DNA from 2 places in the Streptomyces sp. NBC_01460 genome. Region 2 is predicted to be linked to the other one. Evidence: riboswitches for the same ligand, from Rfam matches in the RefSeq annotation. Region 2 holds a riboswitch; the other holds the start of a gene.

Region 1 (11,593 bases), 2.4 Mb from region 2:
GCGACCACTGGAGCCGCGCCCGGCAGGCGCGAACGCAAGAAGGCGGCAACCCGCAAGGCCCTGGCCGACGCGGCCCTGGAGCTCTTCCTGGAGCACGGCTACGAGAAGGTGACGATCGCCCAGATCGCCGAGGCCGCGGACACCGCGACCACGACCCTGTTCGCGCACTTCCCGGCGGGCAAGGAAGCCCTGATCCTCGACGACAGCGGGGAGCGGGAGGCATCCCTGGTCGACGCGGTCCGCAACCGGCCCGAAGGCAGCTCGCCCCTGGACGCCCTGCACGCCTTCTTCGCCGGCCGTGCCCCCTTCGCCGACGAACGCGACCTGCCCGAGCGCTACCGGCGCGCGGCAGAACTGATCATGGACACTCCCGCGCTGTGGCCCTACGCACGTCAGGTCTGGGTGGCCTGTCAGGAGCCGCTCGCCCGCCTGCTCGCGGAGGCCGCCGGCCGGAGCGAGCCCGACGAATCCCACCGCCTCCTGGCCCGCTACGTGCTGGAGACCCCCGACCTGGCATCGAGCCGCCCCGACCGCAAGGCCGCCCTCGCCGAGGCGTTCCGCCGCCTCCACATGGGCTGGCCCGAACTCTGACACCGCCCCCGCCGCCGCCTGCGGACCCCACCGGCGGCCCCCTGCAAGGAGCCCCCGTGGCCTGGAACGTACACAAGCCCCCGCGCGCCGACGGCACCACCGTGCTGGTGACCGGCGGCAACGCCGGCATCGGCTACTTCGTCGCCGAGCAGCTCGCCGCCGCCGGAGCAACCGTCATCATCGGCAGCCGCAACCCTGCGAAAGCCGCCGCCGCCGTGGAAGCCCTCACCGCCCGCGTCAGCGGGTCCCGTGTGCGGCACATACCCCTGGACCTGGCCGACCTCGCCTCCCTGAGGGCGTCCGCCGGCCGGCTGGACACCGACGCCCTGGACGCCGTGGTCCTCAACGCGGGCATCGCACTGGACGAACCGCCCCGCGAGCAGAACCACCACGGCCACGAACTCATGTTCGCCACCAACCACCTCGGCCACTTCGCCCTGGTGCACTGGCTGGCCCCCTGGCTGGAGGCGGCTCCGGCGGCCCGGATCATCACCATGGGCAGCTTCGCCGCCCGCTCCGAGCGCCTCGACCTCGACGACCTGCAATCCGTACGCGACTACGACCCCAAGCGCACCTACGGCCGCTCCAAACTCGCCCAGATGGCCTTCGCCCTCGAACTCGACCGCCGGCTGCGCGCCGCGGGCAGCACCTGCATGAGCGTGATCGCCCATCCCGGCGGCGCCCTGGACGCCCTCACCCCGCCCCGGCCCGGCATCCACCAGCGCTCCGGACCCCGACAACTCCTGGCCCTCCCCGCGAGAGCCCTTCTCCAGGGCAAGGACGCCGGCGCCTGGCCCGCCGTCCGGGCCACCCTCGACCCGGACGTCCGAGGCGGCCAGCTGTGGGGCCCCAGCAGGTTCGGCCTCAGCGGCAAGCCCCACCTCGAAACACCCCACCCCCACATGGCCGACCGGCCCACCGGCCAAGCCCTCTGGGCAGCGAGCACCCGACTGACCGGCGTGGCCCCCTTCACCCCCTGACGCTCCACAGCAGCGGTCGTCGATGGCGCGGAGCGGGGCGCCACGGCGCACGACGACGCCGGCCCCCGGGAAGGAATCCCGGGGGCCGGCGTCGTACAGGTACTGCGGGTACTGCCAGGAGCTGCTGATCCGAGGATCAGAAGTCCATGTCACCGCCCGGCATGCCGCCCGGAGCGGCCGCAGAGGCCTTCTCCGGCTTGTCGGCGATGACGGCCTCGGTGGTGAGGAAGAGCGCGGCGATGGACGCGGCGTTCTGCAGGGCGGAGCGCGTGACCTTCGCCGGGTCGATGATGCCCTCGGCGATCATGTCGACGTACTCGCCGGTCGCGGCGTTGAGGCCGTGACCGATCGGCAGGTTGCGCACCTTCTCGACGATGACGCCACCCTCGAGACCACCGTTGACGGCGATCTGCTTGAGCGGGGCCTCCAGCGCGAGCTTCACGGCGTTGGCGCCCGTGGCCTCGTCACCGGTCAGGTCGAGCTTCTCGAAGACGGCCGTGGCCTGGAGCAGAGCCACGCCACCACCGGCGACGATGCCCTCCTCGACGGCGGCCTTGGCGTTGCGCACCGCGTCCTCGATGCGGTGCTTGCGCTCCTTGAGCTCCACCTCGGTGGCGGCGCCGGCCTTGATGACGGCCACGCCGCCGGCCAGCTTCGCGAGACGCTCCTGGAGCTTCTCGCGGTCGTAGTCCGAGTCGGAGTTCTCGATCTCGGCGCGGATCTGCTTGACGCGACCCTGAACCTGGTCGCTGTCACCGCCGCCGTCGACGATCGTCGTCTCGTCCTTGGTGATGACGACCTTGCGGGCGGTGCCGAGCAGGTCCAGGCCGGCGTTCTCCAGCTTGAGACCGACCTCCTCGGAGATGACGGTGCCACCGGTGAGGATGGCGATGTCGCCGAGCATGGCCTTGCGGCGGTCACCGAAGCCCGGAGCCTTGACGGCGACGGACTTGAAGGTGCCACGGATCTTGTTGACGACCAGCGTCGACAGCGCCTCGCCCTCGACGTCCTCCGCGATGATCAGCAGGGGCTTGCCCGACTGCATGACCTTCTCGAGCAGCGGAAGGAGGTCCTTCACGTTGCTGATCTTGGAGTTGACGATGAGGATGTACGGGTCGTCGAACGACGACTCCATGCGCTCCATGTCGGTGGCGAAGTACGCCGAGATGTAGCCCTTGTCGAAGCGCATACCCTCGGTGAGCTCGAGCTCCAGACCGAAGGTCTGGGACTCCTCGACGGTGATGACGCCTTCCTTGCCGACCTTGTCCATCGCCTCGGCGATCTTGGCGCCGATCTCGGTGTCGGCAGCGGAGATGGAGGCCGTCGAAGCGATCTGCTCCTTGGTCTCCACGTCCTTCGCCTGCTCCAGCAGAGCGGCGGAGACGGCCTCGACGGCCTTCTCGATGCCACGCTTGAGAGCCATCGGGTTGGCACCCGCGGCGACGTTGCGCAGGCCCTCGCGGACGAGCGCCTGGGCGAGAACGGTGGCGGTGGTCGTACCGTCGCCGGCGACGTCGTCCGTCTTCTTGGCGACCTCCTTGACCAGCTCCGCACCGATCTTCTCGTACGGGTCCTCGAGCTCGATCTCCTTGGCGATGGAAACACCATCGTTGGTGATCGTGGGCGCGCCCCACTTCTTCTCGAGGACGACGTTACGGCCCTTGGGGCCGAGGGTGACCTTGACGGCGTCGGCGAGCTGGTTCATCCCGCGCTCGAGACCGCGCCGTGCCTCCTCGTCGAACGCGATGATCTTGGCCATGTGAAGTGGTCCTCCCGGACAGGGGTGGATTTCTCCGGACCGAGAGGCGCCCGCGACGGACGGCCAGCGTGCTCAGTGGTTCCTTGCCCCACTGGGCCTGCGGGCCTCACCGGCCCGGTCCAAGTTTCTGTCACTCTCACCTGGAGAGTGCTAACGCCAATGATTAGCACTCGACCCCTGCGAGTGCAAGCGTCGTCCTCGGGATGTGGACAACCACCGGGGGCGAACAGAGGAGCGACAGGGCAGGCCGGGGACGCACGAGAGGCCCGCACCCCGGTGGGGGTACGGACCTCTCGCGCGTGAGTAGTGTCGTTGGCCGACCGCGCCGAGCTCAGCCGACGGCGAGCTTGACCATGTCCGCCTGCGGCCCCTTCTGGCCCTGCGAGATCTCGAATTCAACTCGCTGACCCTCTTCGAGGGTGCGGTACCCGTCCATCTGGATCGCGCTGTAGTGGACGAAAACATCCGCACCACCGTCGACCGCGATGAAGCCGTACCCCTTCTCCGCGTTGAACCACTTGACGGTGCCCTGAGCCATGCCTAACTCCCCTATTACTGGCCCTTGCACGAGCACCGCACTTCGCGGGCCCGGGTCAGAACTCACCCTCCGACAGGAGAGGGTGGCGTGCGCCGGAACGCGTCGACCGCGGCCGAATGTATCTGCCCAACTGCCCTCTGCAACAGGTCAATCGGACGAGAATTCTGGGCGCACGCGAGCGCACGGATAGGCGGAATTCATGGGATTCCAGGGCAAGTCGGGCCTGACAAAGGCCACTTATGCCTCAAGGGGTTCACGTACTTTGGCTACTTCTTGTCGCGGCCAGGCGCATTCTCATATGCGGGCGGCGCGGGTAGCTGCGGGGACTTCCCCAACTGTACCGCGCTCAACCATGCAGAATGCCCCCCTCCGCTTCTCTCGCGGAGGGGGGCATTCTGCTCACTCTGTGGAACCGGGCGGCCGAGCCGGCCCGTATCGCGCCTGCGGCGGTCAGCCTCCGGCGACGGCCGGGATGATGGAGACGCCGGCGCCGTCCGGGGTGGCCGCGTCCAGACCGCCCTCGAAGCGCACGTCGTCGTCGTTGACGTACACGTTGACGAAGCGGCGCAGCTTGCCCTGGTCGTCGAGGACACGGGCGCCGATGCCCGGGTGGTTCTGCTCCAGGGACGCGATGACCTCGGAGAGGATCGCGCCCTCCGCCGAGACCTCGGCCTGACCGTCCGTGTAGGTGCGGAGGATGGTGGGGATACGGACCTTGACGCTCATGTGGGTGCCTTCCTTCGGTCTCGGGTGGTCAGTTGGCGGCGGCGAGGCCCGCGTCGCGGAACGCGTCCAGGCTGGGCCGGATCGTCGCCGACAGGCCGGTCGTGGGGGCGACCGCGTCGAGCGTCTTGAGGCCGTCACCGGTGTTCAGGACCACGGTTGTCAGCGTCGGGTCGAGCAGGCCGGCGTCGATCAGCTTCTTCGTGACGCCGACGGTCACACCGCCCGCGGTCTCCGCGAAGATGCCCTCGGTCCGGGCCAGCAGCTTGATCGCGTCGACGACCTGCTCGTCATTGACGTCCTCCACGGCACCGCCGGTGCGCCGGGCGATGTCCAGGACGTACGGGCCGTCGGCCGGGTTGCCGATCGCCAGGGACTTGGCGATGGTGTTCGGCTTCTGGGGCCGCACGACGTCGTGGCCGGCCTTGAAGGCGGTGGAGACCGGGGAGCAGCCCTCGGCCTGGGCACCGAAGATCTTGTACGGCTTGTCCTCGACGAGGCCGAGCTTGATCAGCTCCTGCAGACCCTTGTCGATCTTCGTGAGCTGCGAGCCGGACGCGATCGGGATGACGAGCTGGTCGGGCAGCTCCCAGCCGAGCTGCTCACAGATCTCGTACGCCAGGGTCTTGGAGCCCTCGCCGTAGTACGGCCGGAGGTTGACGTTGACGAAGCCCCAGCCCTCGCCGAGCGGGTCGCCGATGAGCTCCGAGCAGAAGCGGTTGACGTCGTCGTAATTGCCCTCGATGCCGACCAGCTCGCCGCCGTACACCGCGGCCATGACGACCTTGCCCTGCTCCAGGTCGTGCGGGATGAACACGCAGGAGCGGAAGCCGGCGCGAGCGGCGGCGGCACCCACCGCGCCGGCGAGGTTGCCGGTGGAGGAGCAGGAGAGTGTGGTGAATCCGAAGGCGCGGGCGGCCTCGACGGCGATGGCGACGACACGGTCCTTGAAGGAGTGCGTCGGGTTGCCGGAGTCGTCCTTGACGTACAGGCCGCCGGTCACACCCAGCTCGCGGGCGAGGTTGTCGGCCTTGACCAGCTTCGTGAAGCCGGGGTTGATGTTGGGCTTGTCCGCGACGTCGGAGGGGACCGGCAGCAGCGGCGCGTAGCGCCAGATGTTGTTCGGACCCTCGGCGATTCGCTTCTTCAGCTCTTCGGGGGAGCCGCTCGGCAGGTCGTACGCCACTTCGAGCGGCCCGAAACAGGACGCACAGGCGAAAATGGGTCCGAGCTCGAAACGCTCGCCGCACTCGCGGCAGGAAAGCGCCGCGGCGGGACCGAGGTCCACGGCGGAAGAATTGGTGTTCGCTGCAACTGTCTGCACGGCCATGATGGCGGAGGCCCTTTCTCCTCATCTTCCTTGCGACGTATTTCGCCACAAGACGGAATTGGCACCTTCCCCACCGTGACCTCGCGGTCGGCAGGAGGGTTGCCGGGACTTCAACGGGCCGTTCCCTCAGTCCCTCTGGATGAGCGCTATGGCACCGGACCATGGATCCGGGCGTTTATTCGCGGACCGACCCCGACATGCGAGGGTCATCCGCGTTGTTCAAGACTGTAACCGAAGCACCGGACGGTTGAGATAGACGTCCGAACCGCGAGATGGATCACATACAGGGAGTATCGACCGTGCTGGAAGAGGTGGAACGCTGGCTGACCAGGCGTTCCTGGTCGGCTGCCGACCGCCCGCTGGACCGCCTCACGGCAGCGCGGGCGACGGATCCGCACCGCGCGCGGGTGAGCGTCGTCCTGCCCGCGCTGGACGAGGAGGCGACGGTCGGGGCGATCGTCGCGGAGATCCGGCGCGAGCTGATGGAGAAGGTCCCGCTCGTCGACGAGCTGGTGGTGATCGACTCCGGATCCACCGACGCCACCGCCGAGGAGGCGCGCCGGGCCGGCGCCCGGGTCGTGCACCGCGACGCGATCCTCCCCCGGATCCCCGCCCTGCCGGGCAAGGGCGAGGTCCTGTGGCGCTCGCTGCTGGTGACCAGCGGCGAGATCGTCTGCTTCGTCGACGCGGACCTGAAGGACTTCTCCGCGGACTTCGTCTCCGGCATCGTCGGACCGCTGCTGACCGACCCCTCGGTGCACTTCGTCAAGGCCATGTACGACCGCCCGCTCGGCGACGCGGCAGGACAGGGCGGCCGGGTGACCGAGCTGGTGGCCCGCCCGCTGCTCAATCTGCACTGGCCGCGGCTGGCCGGCTTCGTCCAGCCGCTGGGCGGCGAGTACGCGGTGCGGCGCTCCCTGCTGGAGCGGCTCCCCTTCCCCGTCGGTTACGGAGTGGAGCTCGCCCTGCTCGTCGACGCGCTGCACACGGTCGGCCTGGACGCGCTGGCGCAGGTCGACGTCGGTGTCCGCAGGCACCGCCACCAGGACGGCCAGGCCCTCGGCCGGATGTCGGCCGCGATCTACCGCACGGCGCAGCTGCGGCTCTCCCGGGGACCGCTCGTACGGCCCGAGCTCGTCCAGTTCGAGCGAGGACCCGGCGGTTTCGTCCCGCGCACCCACGCGGTGGACACCGAGGAGCGGCCGCCGATGCGGGACATCGCGGAGTACGCCTCCCGGGACGCGGCGTGACGCTTCTCCCGCCCGGCTCCACACCCGCTTCACGTTTGGCGGCTTCCCGAACGGGCTAGGTTCGGGTACATGGTCTCCGAGCACGCTGCCCAGGTCCTCGTCGCGTCCAATCGCGGCCCGGTGTCGTACGCACGGCGGGAGGACGGCACGCTCGACTCGAAACGGGGCGGGGGCGGGCTGGTCTCCGGCCTCAGCGCCGTCGACGACAAGCTGTGGGTGTGCGCCGCCCTCAGCGACGGCGACCGCGAGGCGGTGCGGCGCGGGGTGTCCGAGCCCGGCGTCCGGATGCTCGACATCGACGCGGAGGTCCACGCGGACGCGTACAACGGCATCGCGAACTCGGTGCTCTGGTTCGTCCACCACATGATCTACCAGACGCCGGTGGAGCCCGTCTTCGACGCGGAGTTCCGCCGCCAGTGGGCCTCCTACGAGGCGTACAACCGGGCCTTCGCCGAGGCGCTCGCCGAGGAGGCGGCCGAGGGCGCCGCCGTCCTCGTGCAGGACTACCACCTCTCGCTGGTCCCCGGCATCCTGCGCGAGCTCCGCCCCGACCTGCGGATCGGCCACTTCTCGCACACCCCCTGGGCGCCCGTCGACTACTTCCGGCTGCTTCCCGACGACATCGGCGAGCAGCTGCTCAAGGGCATCCTGGGTGCCGACCGCGCCGCGTTCCTGACCCGCCGCTGGGCCGACGCCTTCATCAGCTGCTGCACGGAGATCCTCGGCGGCACCGGCCACACCCGGATCGGGGTGCACGGACTGGGCGCCGACGCGGACTTCCTGCGCCGCCGCTCCCGCGAGGACGACGTGGACGAGCGCATGGAGATCCTCCGGGGCCAGGTGGGCGCGGACCGGCGCACGATCGTGCGGGTGGACCGCACCGAGCTCTCCAAGAACATCGTCCGCGGTCTGCACGCCTACCGGGCCCTCCTGGAGGAGCGCCCCGAGTGGCGCGAGCGCGTGGTGCACGTCGCCTTCGCCTACCCCTCACGGCAGGACCTCTCGGTCTACCGCGACTACACGGCCGAGGTCCAGCGGGTCGCCGACAGCATCAACGCGGAGTACGGCACGAAGGGCTGGACCCCGGTCCTGCTCCACGTCGACGACGACTTCGCCCGCTCCCTGGCGGCGTACCGGCTGGCGGACGTGGCGCTGGTCAACCCGATCCGCGACGGCATGAACCTGGTCGCCAAGGAGGTCCCGGTCGTCTCCGACCACGGCGTCGCGCTCGTGCTGTCCCGCGAGGCGGGGGCCTACGAGGAGCTGGGCGAGGACGCGATCGTGGTCAACCCGTACGACGTGTCGGCCACGGCGGCGGCGCTGCACGAGGCGCTGACGATGGACGCCGACGAGCGGGGCGCCCGCACGAAGCGCCTGGCCGCCGCCGCGACGGCGCTCCCGCCGCAGCAGTGGTTCCTGGACCAGCTGGACGCGCTGCGGGACGCCCCTAGCCCTGGGTGAGGTGCTGGGCGAGGGAGTGGAGCAGGTCCGCCACCGCTGCCGGGCCCGGGAGCACCAGGTCGGCGCGCTCGGCGAGTTCGGGGACCTCGGTGCCGCTGCAGACGAGCAGGCCCGCGACGCCCTCGGTGCGGAGCTTCTCGACGGCGGCGTACGCGGCGAGGTCGCCGAGGTCGTCACCGGCGTACAGCACCGCCTCGGCGCCGACCTCCTTCACGTAGCCCTCCAGCGCCACGCCCTTGTCCATGCCGGACGGGCGCAGCTCCAGGACCAGCCGACCCGGTTCGACGATCAGGCCGTGGCGCGCGGCGAGGCCGGCCAGCGGGGCGCGCAGGGCCTCGAAGGCGGCCTGCGGGTCGGCGGCGCGGCGGGTGTGCACGGCGACCGCGCGGCCCTTCTCCTCGATCCAGGTGCCGCTGTCGGCGCCCGCCTCCGCCAGCACGGCGGGGAGCTCCGCCCGGACGGCTTCGACGCCGGGGTCCTGGGCGGGGGCGTGGGCGGACCCGGTGGCGGCGTCCCAGCGTTCGGCGCCGTAGTGCCCGAGGACGACGAGGCGGTCCAGGCCACGCGCCCCGGCGAAGCCGCCGTACCGCACGGCGGTGTAGGCCGGCCGGCCGGTGATCACGGCGACCGCGGCGACCCGGGGGGCGAGCGCGGAGAGGGCCGGAACCACCCGGGGGTCGGCGCGCGACTGCTCCGGGTCCGGGACGATGTCGGCGAGCGTGCCGTCGAAGTCCAGCGCGACCACCGCGCGGCCGGGGCGGGCGAGGAGTGCGGCGAGGCCTTCGCGGCCGGCCTGGGTGGACGGGGACGGGAGGGGGTGTGCCGGGTTGCCCATGCGGGTGAGCGTAGCGGGCGGGCCGCCCGGCCGCGCGGCTTCCCGCCCCGGGGCACCGGCCCCGGACAGGGCCTCAGCGGCGGCCGCGCCTCGCTTCGCGGACCCGGCGCAGGCGGTTGACCGTGACCGGGTCCTCCTCCAGCGCGCGGCGGTCGTCCAGGAGTGCGTTGAGCAGCTGGTAGTAGCGGACCGGTGAGATGCCCAGCTCCTCCCGGATCGCCCGCTCCTTGGCGCCGGGGCCCGCCCAGGAGCGCCGCTCCAGGGCCAGGACCGCACGGTCCTGGCCGGAGAGCGGGGCGGTGGGGTCAGCGGGGTCGGGCGGGCCGGCGGTCATGCCGACCAACCTACCTACTCCGCGCTCTCCGCCTGCCGGGCCTTGGCCGCGATCTCCACGAGCACGCCCTCCGGGTTGCCGCCGGGCTCGACCGCGGAGCCGATCCTCTCCTTGACCGTCTCGCTGACCTGCGCCCACGACGTCTTGCCGAAGGGGGGCAGCTGCGAGTTCGGCAGCGCCGTCAGGAACGCGTGGAGCGACTTGTGCTTGCTGTCGGCCTCCATCGCGGCGGACGCGCTGCTGGTCACGGGGAGCAGGTCGTACTGGTCGGCGAAGGCCGTCACGTTGTCGTCCTTGTAGGCGAAGTCGAGGAACTTGCCTATCTGCGTCCGGTGGCCGTTCTGCTTGAAGCCCATCATCCAGTCGGCCACGCCCATGGAGCCCTTGGTCGGCCCGTCCACCCCGGGCAGCGGGACCATGCCGACGTCGACGCCGTTCTTCTCGGCCTCCTGCATCAGGGTCGGGTGGCCGTTGAGCATGCCGACCTCACCCTTGGTGAACGCGTCGAAGGCCTTCGCCCGGTCGAGCTTCGCGGGGGCGACTGGGCCGGTGAGGCCCTTGCCGACGAGGTTGTTCGTCAGCCAGCGGAAGGTCGCGATGTTGGCCGGGGAGTCGATGTCGTAGTTGCCGACCTCGTCCGTGTAGCCGCCGCCCCCGCTGAGCAGCCACATCAGGGTCTCGGCCTGGGACTCCTCCTGGCCGAGCGGCAGGGCGAAGGGGTACGTGACGCCGCGCTGCTTCAGCGTGGTGGCGTCGGCCTGGATGTCGTCCCAGGTCTGCGGGGCGCCGAGGCCCGCCTTGGCGAAGAGGTCCTTGTTGTAGAAGAGGAGCCGGGTGCTGGCCACGAACGGCAGGCCGTACAGGTTGCCGTCGACCTGGCCCGCGTCGGTGAGCGAGGGAAGGAAGTTGGACCCGGTGCGGATGGCTATCATCTCGTCGGCCGTGTAGAGCTTGCCCGCCTCGGCGTAGTCGGCGTACGCCCCGATCTGCGCGATGTCGGGGGCCTTTCCGGCCTTCACCATCTCGGCGACCTTGCGGTCGACGTCCTTCCAGGAGTAGACGCTGACCTCGACCTTGATGCCGGGGTTGTCCTCCTCGAACTTCCCGGCGACGTCGTCCCAGTACTTCTGGGAGCTGTTCTCCGCACCGGTGCCGTAGTCGGCCGCGACCATCCGCAGGGTGACGTCGCCGGAACCGGTGTCCGAACCACACCCCGACAACGCCGCCGTCATACCGAGTGCGGCCACCGCCGCGGTCAGACCCACAAAGCGCCGCTGCACAGCCCTGTCCATCCCTACATTGTCCGACGTGGATGTCATCGCTCCGGCGATGAACCCGCGATCCTGCCTCACGTCCGCACGGAGGTCTACACCACCGGTGTATCGATTCGGCAATCTAGCAGGGCCGTTTTGTATGGGTGCTCAACAAACCTCGATAGTGGACTAGACCTTTTAGGGGTCGACGGGCGAAACTGTCTTCCGTGAGACACGTCATCGCCCTCGATGTGGGCGGCACAGGAATGAAGGCCGCTCTGGTCGGGGCCGACGGCACCCTGCTCCACGAGGCGCGCCGGGCCACCGGCAGGGACCGCGGCGCCGAGGCAGTCGTGGAGACGATCCTGGGCTTCGCCGCGGATCTGTACGCCTACGGCGAGGAGCACCTCGGCGAAGGCGCCGTGGCCGCCGGGGTCGCCGTGCCCGGCATCATCGACGCGGAACGCGGGATCGCCGTCTACGCCGCCAACCTGGGCTGGCGCGACGTGCCCCTGCGGAAGCTGCTCGGCGAACGGCTC
Region 2 (11,593 bases):
CCGTCGGCGACCTCCCGGTCGGTGGAGACCACCACGACGGGTCTGCCCGGCGGTTCCGCGCGCGCCAGTTGACGGATGAGCTCGTCCGCGGTCACCCCCGCCTTGCTGAACAGCACGCGGACGCCGCGCGGTGGCGCGAGCAGGACGGGAACGGCCAGCTCGGCGCCGTCGAAGACGCAGGTCATCTCGGCGCCGGTCTGGGCCGCGAGGACGGAGAGGCCGCCGAGGAGGCGCAGCCGCTGCTTCTCCAGCGGCATCTGCGGATAGCCGGTCTTCGTGACGTTGTAGCCGTCGACGATCAGATGCGCCTGCGGCAGGGCGAGCAGCTGGTCCAGGAGCGCCGGATCGGTCTCCGAAAGGGCCCTGGCCGCAATGTCCTTCGGTGACATCCGGCCGGGTTCCACCGCCTCGACACCGTCCGCGGGGCGGATCGACGAGGGGGGCAGGGCCAGTTCACGGCGGAGTCCCTGGGCCGCGTCGAGCACGGTGTCCAGGAGCAGCCGCAGCCGCATGTCCTCGACCGACCGTCCTTCCCTGGCAGCCCTGCGGCCCGCTTCGACGGAGGCCTCCGCCTCGGCCAGCCGGGCCTTGAGCCGGCGGGACTCGCTCTCGGCGGCGGAGACCTGGGCCGCGGCCTCGGCGCGCACGGCGTCGGCCTCGGCCCCGGCCTTGCGCAGGGCGGCCTCGCCCCGCTTCACCTCGCTGAGCGCGCTGCGCAGCTTGCGGTGCAGGGAGTCGGCCTCCTTGCGGGAGGACTCAAGCTCCGAGCGCAGCCGCTCGGTGTCGGCCCTGGTCTGGCCACGGGCCTGGTCGAGCTCCTCGCGCAGCCGTTCCAGCTCGCGCCTGGTCTCCTCGTCCGCCCGCTCGGCGTGCGCCCGCTGGACCTCCTCGCCGGCGGCGGCGACCAGCTTGGCCCAGCCGGCGGGGCGCAGCACGTAGGCGGCGGCGGCCACGTCGACCGGATCGGCGGCGGCGGGCGGCGCACCGGACGTGAGGGCTTCGGCCAGCTCCGGCTGGGTCTGGCCGACCCGCTCGCCGATGCGCCGCCGGAAGGCGGGATCGCTCTCCAGCGCGGCCGCCATCGCGTTACCCGCGAACTTGGCCCGCCTGGTGGGAGTGAAGCGGGCGTACTGCCGCAGTTGGGCGGGGAGTTCGCCGACGGTCAGACCGCCGAAGGCGTCCGAGACCAGCGCCACCACCTTGCGGCGCACACCCTCGGGCAGCGGACGGTCGAGCGACTCCGCGGTGCCGTCGGCCGCGTCGGCCGGTCCGGCGCCGCCTGTCGGCTGCTCCACCATCCATCACCCCAATATGTCTGTCCGCACGGCCCCGTCAGGAGTCGGCACCAGGCCTGTCGACCAGCTCGATCTGATCCACGGCGTTGCACCAACGACAGCGCACCGACTCGATGGTCTCACTGACCACCTCGCGCTCCTCGACACTCGACTCCCCGGCCAGGTCGAGATGCACGTACTCGACGACCTTCGAGGAGCGCGTCACATCGAAACGGGTGAGGTTGCCGCAGAGCGTGCAGCGCCAGCGGGTCCCGTCCGTCGGCTGGGGAACCGTCGTCATCGTTGCGTCCTCTTTCGTCGTTCGTCGAGTCTCGTACGTGCCCAGGTCTTCGATCTCGCGGTGCGCCGTCGAACTGCGGATGTCCTGCCGCAACCCTACGGCCTTGCGCATACCTATCGACACGGCGAGGCGGTCTGTCCCGTTCTCGCCGGGTGCGTCATGCTCTGTACGTGATCGATCGGCGGGAAGTCCACTGGCGGGAGCGCGCCCGGGAGCTCGGGGCGGCGGCCGCGGCGGGCGGCGCCCCGGTCACGTACGGGATCGTCGCTCTCTGCTGCGCGGTGTTCCTGATCAGCCCGCTCTCCGGGTTCAATCCCGTCGGCGGCGGCGCCGACGCCCTCCTGGCCGCCCAGGCCGGGTACTTCGAGCGGTGGGGCGTGATCCCCAGCGAGCTCATGGAGGGCTCGGCGCACGCGGCGCTGACCCCGCTGACCGCGCTCTTCGTGCACGGCAGCTGGCTGCACCTGCTGGGCAACCTGCTCTTCCTTCACGTGTTCGGCGCGATGACCGAGGAACGCATGGGCCGCGCCGAGTTCACGTTCTTCTACCTCGTGTGCGGCTACGTCGCTCTGGCGGCCTACGCGGTGGTGCACGCGGACTCCGACCAGACACTGGTCGGGGCGTCGGGGGCCATCTCGGCGGTGCTCGGCGCGTTCCTCTACCTCTTCCCCCGGGCCCGGGTCACCAGCCTCTTCCCCTTCCTCTTCTTCCTCCCGCTGCGTTTCCCCGCCTGGATCGTGCTCGTGTTCTGGTTCGTCCTGCAGTGGCTGGCGGCGCAGAGCGCGGGCAGCGGGCCGGGCGTGGCCTACCTCGCCCACGTGGCGGGCTTCGGGGCCGGGTTCCTCTACGCCTGGGGCCGGTTCCGGGGGACTAGAGTGAAAGCTCCAGCCACGGCCACCGAGGGAGAAAGACAGCCGTGATCACCGCGATCGTGCTCATCAAGACCAGCGTGGACCGGATTCCCGAGATCGCCGAGGCCATCGCCGCGCTGGACAGCGTCAGCGAGGTCTTCTCGGTCACCGGTACGTACGACCTGATCGCCATGGTCCGGGTGGCCCGGCACGACGATCTGGCCGATGTCATCCCGGGCCGGATCAGCAAGATCCAGGGCGTGGAGGCGACGGACACCCACGTGGCGTTCCGCACCTACTCGCAGCACGACCTCGAGGCGGCCTTCGCCATCGGCCTCGACGCCTAGGGCTCCTGCGCGTACGGCTCCGGCGGGGGACGGAAGGCATGCCTTCCGTCCCCCGCCGGAGCCGTCTCCGGACCGGTCAGACCTGCGCGGCGCCCCGGTCGGGCACACAGCGGCCCTCCTCGGTGCGGTAGGTCCAGCGGGCGCCCTTGCTCACCAGCTCCCGGACGGCCCCGACGAACCGCTCGATGTGCTCGTCCGGCGTGCCCGCGCCGAAGCTCACCCGGATGGCGTTGAGGGACCTCTCCCCCGGCGCGGCCTCCGGGGCGCCGCACTCGCCCGGGTCCTGCGGCTCGCTGCCCAGCAGGGTCCGCACCAGCGGGTGGGCGCAGAACAGTCCGTCGCGCACCCCGATGCCGTACTCGGCGGAGAGCGCCGCGGCGAAGTGCGAGCTGTTCCATCCCTCGACCACGAAGGAGATGACGCCGACCCTCGGGGCGTCGTCGCCGAACAGCGAGAGCACCTTGACCTCGGGGACACCGGCCAGGCCCTCGCGGACCCGGGTCACGAGCTGCTGCTCCCGCGCGACCAGCCGGTCGAAGCCCGCCTCGGTCAGGGCCTTGCAGGCCGCGGCGATGGAGTAGACGCCGATGACGTTGGGCGATCCGGCCTCGTGCCGTGCCGCGGTGGTGTGCCACTCGACGTCGACGCCGCCGTCGGTGCGCCGGGCGACCTTGCGGGAGGCTCCGCCGCCGGCGAGGTAGGGCTCCGCGGCCACCAGCCAGTCGGACCGGCCGGCGAGCACGCCCGAGCCGAAGGGCGCGTACAGCTTGTGGCCGGAGAAGGCGACCCAGTCGACGTCCAGCGCGGCGATGTCCACCGGGTGATGCGGCGCCAGCTGCGCCGCGTCGAGCACGATCCTCGCGCCGTGGGCGTGGGCGGCGACGGCCAGTTCCCTCACCGGCCACAGCTCACCGGTGACGTTGGAGGCGCCCGTGACGCAGACCAGCGCGGGCCCGTGGGGGTCACGGGCGGCCAGCGCCCGCTCCAGCGTGGCGACCGCCTGGTCAGGGGTGCGCGGAGCGTCGAGGTAGGTCACCCGGGCGTCGCGCCAGGGGAGCAGCGAGGCGTGGTGCTCGGTCTCGAACACGAACACCTGGCAGTCGGCGGGAAGCGCGGCGGCCAGCAGGTTGAGGGAGTCGGTCGTGGAGCGGGTGAAGACCACCTGGTCGTCGGCGCGGCAGCCGAGGAACTCCGCCACGGTCACGCGGCTGCTCTCGAACAGGTCGGTGGAGAGCTGCGAGAGGTAGCCGGCACCGCGGTGCACGCTGCCGTAGTACGGGGCGTAGGCGGCCACGTCGTCCCACACCCGCTGGAGGGCCGGGGCGCTGGCCGCGTAGTCGAGGGCGGCGTAGGTGACATCTCCGCCCGTCACGAGCGGAACGGTGACATCGGCACCCAGAACCGGCAGCGGGGCACAAACCGACTGGTCGACGGCAGCGGTGGTGACAGACATGGCGAACTCCCGTAAGAGGCAGGCGAAATCCACGCACCGGCGGTCCGACAGGACACGGCAGCAGTACGGGGAACAGAGAAAAGGGTGTGCGGAGGAGGGCGTCTCGCCCTATCGCATTCGCTTGCTCACAAGAGGCTCCCTGGGACCAAGGACCCCAAGGGGTGGCATCCGACGATGCCGAGGGGCCCGCGCTTGCCACAGACCTCGCTGCCTGCGGCCTGGTCTTCACCCGGGGCACCCCGCCACGGACGGAGGGTTGCCGGACAGCGGGCCGGGGCCGTAGTCGCTGTCACTCATGACCTGCGCAGCATCTTGCCATACCCGTGACGACGCGCAAGGGCGCAGTCCGCGATGCGGACTGCGCCCTTGCTCACACCGTGCGCCCTCAGGCGTTGCTGGCCGCCACCCAGCGCTCCAGCGCGCGCTTGGCCGCGCCCGAGTCGATCGACTCCGCGGCCCGCGCGATCCCGGCCGCGAGCTGCTCGTTCAGCGTGCCCTCCGCCGGGTCCAGGGCGACCAGCGCGGCGGCGGAGTTGAGCAGCACCGCGTCGCGTACGGGGCCGCTCTCCCCGTCGAGCAGCCGACGGGCCACGTCCGCGTTGTACGAGGCGTCCGCGCCGCGCAGGGCCTCGACGGGGACCAGGTCCAGGCCGACGTCACGCGGGTCGAAGGCCTCCTCGCGGACGGCACCGTCACGGACGATCCAGACCCGCGAGGTCGCCGTGGTGGTCAGCTCGTCCAGACCGTCGTCGCCCCGGAAGACCAGCGCCGAATTCCCCCGGGCCGCCAGCACACCCGCCACGATGGGCGCCATCCTCACGTCGGCGACCCCGATGGCCTGGGAGCGCACCCGGGCCGGGTTGGTGAGCGGGCCGAGGATGTTGAAGGTGGTCTGCGTGCCGAGCTCCTTGCGGGCCCTCGCGGCGTACCGCAGGGCCGGGTGGAACTTCACGGCGAAGCAGAAGGTGATGCCCGCCTCCTCGGCCACCGCGACGACGCGCTGAGGCGTCAGGTCGAGGTTGACGCCGAGCTTCTCCAGGACGTCCGAGGCCCCGCTCGCCGAGGAGGAGGCCCGGTTGCCGTGCTTGACGACCTTGGCGCCCGTCCCCGCGACGACGATCGCGGACATGGTGGAGATGTTGACCGTCTTGGCCATGTCGCCACCGGTCCCCACGATGTCGACCGTGCGGCCGGGCACGTGGATGGTGTGGGCGTGCTCGTACATGGCGCGGACGAGTCCGGTGACCTCGCCGACGGTCTCCCCCTTGGCGCGCAGCGCGACCGCGAAGCCGGCGATCTGCACGTCGGAGGCCTCGCCGCTCATGATGCGGTCCATGGCCCAGGCCGTGTCGTCCTCGCTCAGGTCCTCACCGCGCAGGAGGGGGGTCAGCACGCCGGGCCAGGTAGGGGCCGCCACGCTGTCGCCGCCGTCCGGGGTCACAACGTTCATGGTCCGCTCCTGGGGTCCACAGCCGGTACAAGAATGCCTCCACCCTATCCAGCCCCGGGGACGGCGAAGAGCCCCGTCCATCGGATGGACGGGGCTCCCGCTGTGGCGTTCAGCTGGTGATCAGTGGTGGCCGTGGCCCTCGGTGATCTCCTTGTACTCCTCGACGGTGGGCTTGGCGATCTGGTTGTCCTCGCCGTAGTAGCTCTTGCTGAGCCGGACCCGCAGCTTCTGGACCGCCGACGGCTTGCGCTCGACACCGTTCTCGTCGACCGTGGGGCCGATCTCGAGCGGCTTGTACTGCTCGTGCGCCGTGAGCGTGTGCAGCTGCCCCGGGCTGAGCGGCTCGTGGATCTCCACGAACTCACCGTGCGGAAGGCGCTTGATGGTGCCGGACTCGCGCCCGTGCAGCACCTTCTCCTTGTCGCGGCGCTGGAGGCCGAGGCAGATCCGGCGCGTGACGACGAACGCCACGACCGGGCCGACGAAGAAGGCGATCCGCACGAACCAGCTGATCGCGTTGAGCGACAGGTTGAAGTGGGTCGCCCAGATGTCGTTGCCGCCGCCGATCAGCATGACGAAGTAGATCGTCACCCAGGCGACACCGAGACCGGTGCGCGTCGGAGCGTTGCGCGGGCGGTCCAGGATGTGGTGCTCGCGCTTGTCCCCGGTGATCCACGACTCGATGAAGGGGTAGAGCGCCAGGGCCGCGAGGATCACACCGAACAGGACCAGCGGGATCAGCACGCCCAGGACCAGCGTGTGGCCCCAGAGGTTGATCTCCCAGCCCGGCATCACACGGACGAAGCCTTCGGCGAATCCCATGTACCAGTCCGGCTGGGCGCCCGTGGACACCTGGTCGGGCCGGTAGGGGCCGAGCGCCCAGATCGGGTTGATCGTGGCGATCGCCGCGATGATCGCGATGAAGCCGAAGACCAGGAAGAAGAAGCCCCCGGCCTTGGCCATGTACACCGGCAGCAGCGGCATGCCGACGACGTTCTTGTTCGTCCTGCCAGGCCCGGCGAACTGCGTGTGCTTGTGGAAGAAGACCAGGATGAGGTGGCCGACCACGAGCCCGAGCATGATGCCCGGCAGCAGCAGGATGTGGATCGAGTAGAACCTCGCGATGATGTCGCCGCCGGGGAACTCCCCGCCGAACAGGAACATCGAGATGTAGGTGCCCACGATCGGCATCGACAGGATGGCGCCCTGCGTGAAGCGCACGCCGGTTCCGGAGAGCAGGTCGTCCGGGAGCGAGTAGCCGGTGAACCCGGTGAACATGCCCAGGACGAACAGCAGGAAGCCGAACAGCCAGTTGATCTCACGCGGCTTGCGGTACGCCCCGGTGAAGAACACCCGGAACATGTGCACGAACATGCCGGCGAGGAAGATCACCGCTGCCCAGTGGTGGATCTGCCGGACGAGCAGACCACCGCGGACGTCGAAGCTGATGTCCAGCGTCGAGGCGTAGGCCTCGGACATCCGGATGCCCTGCATCGGCTCGTACGAGCCGTGGTACACGACCTCGTTCATGCTCGGGTGGAAGAACAGCGTCAGGTACACACCCGTGAGGATGATGATGATGAAGCTGTAGAGGCAGATCTCACCGAGCATGAAGGACCAATGGTCCGGGAAGATCTTGCGCATGTTGGCCTTGGCCAGGCCGTAGATGCCCAGTCGGCCGTCCGCCCAGTCGGCCACCCGCTCACCGGCGGGCGCCTTGCGCTGTGTTTCCGTCGCAGTACTCATCCGCGCTCCCAGAAGGCAGGACCGACGGGCTCTTCGAAGTCACCGAGCGCCTCGAGGTTGCCCTCGCTGTTCACACCGATCCGCAGCTGCGGAAGGGGATGACCGGCCGGACCGAAGATGACGCGGGCGCCGTCGGAGAGGTCGAAGGTGGACTGGTGGCACGGGCAGAGCACGTGATGCGTCTGCTGCTCGTACAGGCTGATCGGGCAGCCGACATGGGTGCAGATCTTGGAGAACGCCACGATTCCCTCGTGGGCCCACTCACGCTCGCGCTTGTCCTTGATGTTGTCCGGCTCGATCCGGATGATCATCAGGGCGGCCTTGGCGATCTGCGTCTGGAAGTCGTGCGCGTCCTCCTCCAGCCCCTCGGGCATGGCGAAGGTCAGCGAACCGACCACGACGTCCTCGGGACGCAGCGGCTCCATGGTGTTCATGTTCACCAGCTGCTTGCCCTTGGCCCACAGGGTCGAGCGGAGCTTCTTCTCCGGCAGCGGACCCAGGTCACGCAGCAGCACCACACCGGAGAGCGGCACCAGGGCCAGCGCACCGAACATCGTGTTGCGGATCAGCTTGCGCCGCCCGATCGCGGACTCCGCGGCACCCGCCGCGAAGTCGGCCATCACCTTGGCCTTGACCTCGGGCTCCGCCTCGATCGCGTGCCGGTCGTCGGCGACCTCCACATCCGACATCAGGGTCCGCGCCCAGTGCACGGCACCCGCGCCGATGAAGAACAGCGCCAGCCCCAGGGTCAGACCCAGGGAGAAGTTCAGCGCGCTCACATGACCGAACGGCCAGATGTAGACGATCTTGTCGACCGGGAAGATCACGTAACAGGCGATGAAACCGACCGTCGCCAGCATCGACAGCGTGAACATGAACGCGACAGCCCGCTCGGAGCGGTTCGCGGCCCGTTCGTCGATGTCCTGGACGCGCGGCCGGTGGGCCGGCAGCCCCGGGTCCGCGAACGGATCGTTCGCGACCTCGACCGCGCCGTGCGCGGCCCCCTGCTCAACCGGCAGGTTCTCTTCTGGAATCTGTTGGCTACTCATGACTTCTTGGCCTTAGCGGTGTGGGCCGCGACCCAGACGGCGATGGCGACCAGGCCGCCCAGGCCGAAGATCCAGCCGAAGAGACCTTCACTGACGGGGCCCAGGCCACCGAGCGAGAGCCCGCCGGGGGTCTCGGAATCGTCACCGTTGACGGTCTTGATGTACGCGATGATGTCTTTCTTCTCCTGCTCCGGCATCGTGCTGTCCGGGAAGGAGGGCATGCTCTGCGGGCCGGTCTGCATGGCCTCGTAGATGTGCTTCGGGCTCACACCCTCAAGGCTCGGGGCGTACTTGCCCTTCGTCAGGGCACCACCCTCACCCGTGAAGTTGTGGCACTGCGCACAGTTCGTGCGGAACAGGTCACCACCCTTGGCCACGTCAGCACCCGAAGGATCGACCTGACTCTTCGTGGGCGTGATCGGACCGGCACCCAGCGACGACACGTACGCCGCGAGCTGATCGATCTCGGCCTGGTTGTAGATGACCTTCTTCTTCGGGACCTGGGCACCCGGCTGCTGAGCCGGCATACGCCCCGTACCGACCTGGAAGTCGACGGCGGCGGAACCCACCCCCACGAGGGACGGCCCGTCGGTGGTCCCCTGACCGCCGGATCCGTGGCAGCTTGCACAACCCACGGAGTAGAGCTTCTTACCCTCGTCGATAGCGAGGGACTGGGCGGTTTCGTCGGCCTGCGCCTTACCCGCAGGCGCGAACGCGGCGTACAGCCCCCCGGTAGCCGCCAGCGCGAGGAGTAGTACGACGACCGCCGCCAGCGGATGGCGTCGTCGTGCGGAGAGCTTTTTCACGGATTACCCCGGTGTCAGGATCTTCTGCGTCGATGATGGGTGGGTGCGAGCCCGGCTACTTGATCATGTAGATCGTGGCGAACAGGCCGATCCAGACGACATCGACGAAGTGCCAGTAGTAGGACACGACGATGGCCGCGGTGGCCTGCTCGTGGGTGAATCTCGAGGCCGCGTATGTCCTGCCCAGAACGAGCAGGAAGGCGATGAGGCCGCCTGTCACATGCAGACCGTGGAAGCCGGTCGTCAGGTAGAACACCGAACCGTACGGGTCGGAGGACAGGGAGAGACCCGCCTCCTTGACCAGCTCGGTGTACTCGAGGACCTGGCCTCCGATGAAGATCGCACCCATCACGAACGTGATGATGAACCAGGTGCGGAGCTTCTTCACATCGCCCCGCTCCGCGGCGAATACGCCGAGCTGGCAGGTGAGTGAGGAAAGCACCAGGATCGTGGTGTTCGTCGCCGAGAACGGGAAGTTCAGATGGTGCGCCATCTCCTTCCAGTGTTCGGGTCCCATCACCGATCGCAGGGTGAAGTACATCGCGAAGAGGGCCGCGAAGAACATCAGCTCGGAACTCAACCAGATGATGGTTCCGACGCTGGTGAGGTTCGGCCGATTGACCGACGGGTGCGCGTGCCCGGTTTCTACTGTCGTTGCTGTCGCCACGACCGACATTATGTCGGTCGCTTATCCCGCCCTCACTCCGGGGGGTGCCGTTCGGTGTGTCAGTGGTGTGTGTCCTCACCGAACGGCCCATCGAATCGCTGTCCTTACCGGTGCTGACAGGCAGTCCGCCGGAGTACGATCCGCCCATCGGTTCATGCCCCGAGAGCCCCGAAGACACAGACGTCACGGAGGAACAATGCAGCCGACCGCCACGGTCCTGGTCTACAGCGACGACGCCAACACCCGCGAGCAGGTGAGGCTGGCAGCCGGGCGCAGGCCTGCGGCGGACGTGCCACCGGTGGAGTTCCTGGAGTGCGCCACCCTGCCCGCCGTGCTGAGCGCACTGGACCGGGGCGGTGTCGACGTCTGCGTACTGGACGGCGAGACGGCCCCCGCGGGCGGTATGGGCGTCTGCCGGCAGATCAAGGACGAGATCTTCGACTGCCCGCCCGTGCTCCTGCTGATCGGACGCCCGCAGGACGCCTGGCTGGCCACGTGGAGCCGTGCGGACGCCGCTGTGACGCATCCCGTCGACCCGGTCGACCTCGCGAACGCCCTGGCCTCCCTGCTGCGCCACAGGCTCTCCGTGGAGGCCTGAGGCGGAGGGGCCCCGAACCCCTCCGCGGTGTCCTGCCACGGCGTGGCGCACTCCCCGTGGGATCAGACCTGGGGTCGCAGCCGCGCCGTCCGGACGTCGGTGCCCGTCTCGGGCGGGCCGCCACCGTGGAGGGCGCTGCCCTTCAGCCAGGCGTCCCACTCCAGGTTCCAGTCACCGAAGCCGTTGTCGAACGGCGTCATCGTCTCGCCGTCGCTCCCGACGACCTTGACGATGTCGCCCTCGCGTACGGTCTCGAAGAACCACTCGGCGTCGGCGGTGCTCATGCCCGTGCAGCCGTGGCTGACGTTGGCGTTGCCCTGTGACCCCGTCGACCAGGGCGCGGCGTGGACGTACTCGCCGCTCCAGGTGACGCGTGTCGCCCAGTAGACGGGCAGGTCGTAGGACTCCGAGGAGCCGGCGGCGATGCCGATGCTCTCGCCGCGCATGCGTACGAACTGTTCCTTGGCGAGCACGACCTTGACGCCGTTGCGCGTGTCGAAGCCGGGCTTCCCCGTGGTGACCGGCAGTGTGTTGATCACTTCGCCGTTGCGGAGCACGGTCATGTGGTGCTCCGAGGCGTCGGTGATCGCTTCTATGCGGTCACCGGTCGTGAGCTTCAGGGGTTTGGTGGCGGCCCCGTAGAGGGCGTCGGTGAGCTTGATGCCCTTGAGGTTGCTGCGGAGGTCGATGCTGGCGTCGGCGGGCCAGTACTCCTTCGGGCGGTAGTGCAGCGTCTTGGCGTCGACCCAGTACCAGGAGCCCGTGACGGCGGGGGTGGACCGGACCTGCAGCCCGCGTTCCACCGTGGCCCTGGCCGCCCGGCCGGTGACCGGAGCGCTGAGTTCCGCTGTGAGGGGCTGTCCGACGCCGTAGGTGCCCGCCTGCGGGCCGAAGGAGACCTTGAGGAACTTCTTGGCCGAGGTCGTGCCGAAGGCGTACGTACGGCTGCCGGGAGCCCCGTCGCCGTTCTCGGTGGCGACCTTGACGGTGTATCGGGTGCCGGCCGCGAGCGAGGTGGTGGAGTGCCACCGCTTGCCGTCGGCGTCGAGTT

Evidence for each region. A riboswitch is a leader RNA that binds a small molecule or an ion and turns the genes downstream of it on or off. The one in region 2 is predicted to bind S-adenosylmethionine.
Region 1: linked by a shared signal. The riboswitch ahead of thrC (threonine synthase) and the one ahead of OG488_RS09975 (aminotransferase class V-fold PLP-dependent enzyme) in region 2 are both predicted to bind S-adenosylmethionine.

Annotation. Positions count from the first base shown of each region.
Region 1 covers NZ_CP109473.1:4,677,576-4,689,168, reverse strand. The annotation lists gene OG488_RS21035 (TetR/AcrR family transcriptional regulator) at 1-591, shown strand, start outside; gene OG488_RS21030 (SDR family NAD(P)-dependent oxidoreductase) at 633-1,571, shown strand; gene groL (chaperonin GroEL) at 1,708-3,330, opposite strand; gene OG488_RS21020 (cold-shock protein) at 3,662-3,868, opposite strand; gene OG488_RS21015 (MoaD/ThiS family protein) at 4,319-4,594, opposite strand; gene thrC (threonine synthase) at 4,623-5,921, opposite strand; SAM riboswitch class I at 5,940-6,067, opposite strand; gene OG488_RS21005 (glucosyl-3-phosphoglycerate synthase) at 6,221-7,171, shown strand; gene OG488_RS21000 (alpha,alpha-trehalose-phosphate synthase (UDP-forming)) at 7,241-8,632, shown strand; gene otsB (trehalose-phosphatase) at 8,619-9,467, opposite strand; gene OG488_RS20990 (DUF3263 domain-containing protein) at 9,541-9,801, opposite strand; gene OG488_RS20985 (ABC transporter substrate-binding protein) at 9,816-11,093, opposite strand; gene OG488_RS20980 (ROK family protein) at 11,282-11,593, shown strand, end outside.
Region 2 covers NZ_CP109473.1:2,235,032-2,246,624, forward strand. The annotation lists gene OG488_RS09955 (NYN domain-containing protein) at 1-1,295, opposite strand, end outside; gene OG488_RS09960 (hypothetical protein) at 1,333-1,575, opposite strand; gene OG488_RS09965 (rhomboid family intramembrane serine protease) at 1,746-2,495, shown strand; gene OG488_RS09970 (Lrp/AsnC family transcriptional regulator) at 2,492-2,773, shown strand; gene OG488_RS09975 (aminotransferase class V-fold PLP-dependent enzyme) at 2,850-4,226, opposite strand; SAM riboswitch class IV at 4,410-4,527, opposite strand; gene trpD (anthranilate phosphoribosyltransferase) at 4,612-5,676, opposite strand; gene qcrB (cytochrome bc1 complex cytochrome b subunit) at 5,797-7,422, opposite strand; gene qcrA (cytochrome bc1 complex Rieske iron-sulfur subunit) at 7,419-8,471, opposite strand; gene qcrC (cytochrome bc1 complex diheme cytochrome c subunit) at 8,468-9,277, opposite strand; gene ctaE (aa3-type cytochrome oxidase subunit III) at 9,333-9,953, opposite strand; gene OG488_RS10005 (hypothetical protein) at 10,141-10,542, shown strand; gene OG488_RS10010 (L,D-transpeptidase) at 10,605-11,593, opposite strand, start outside.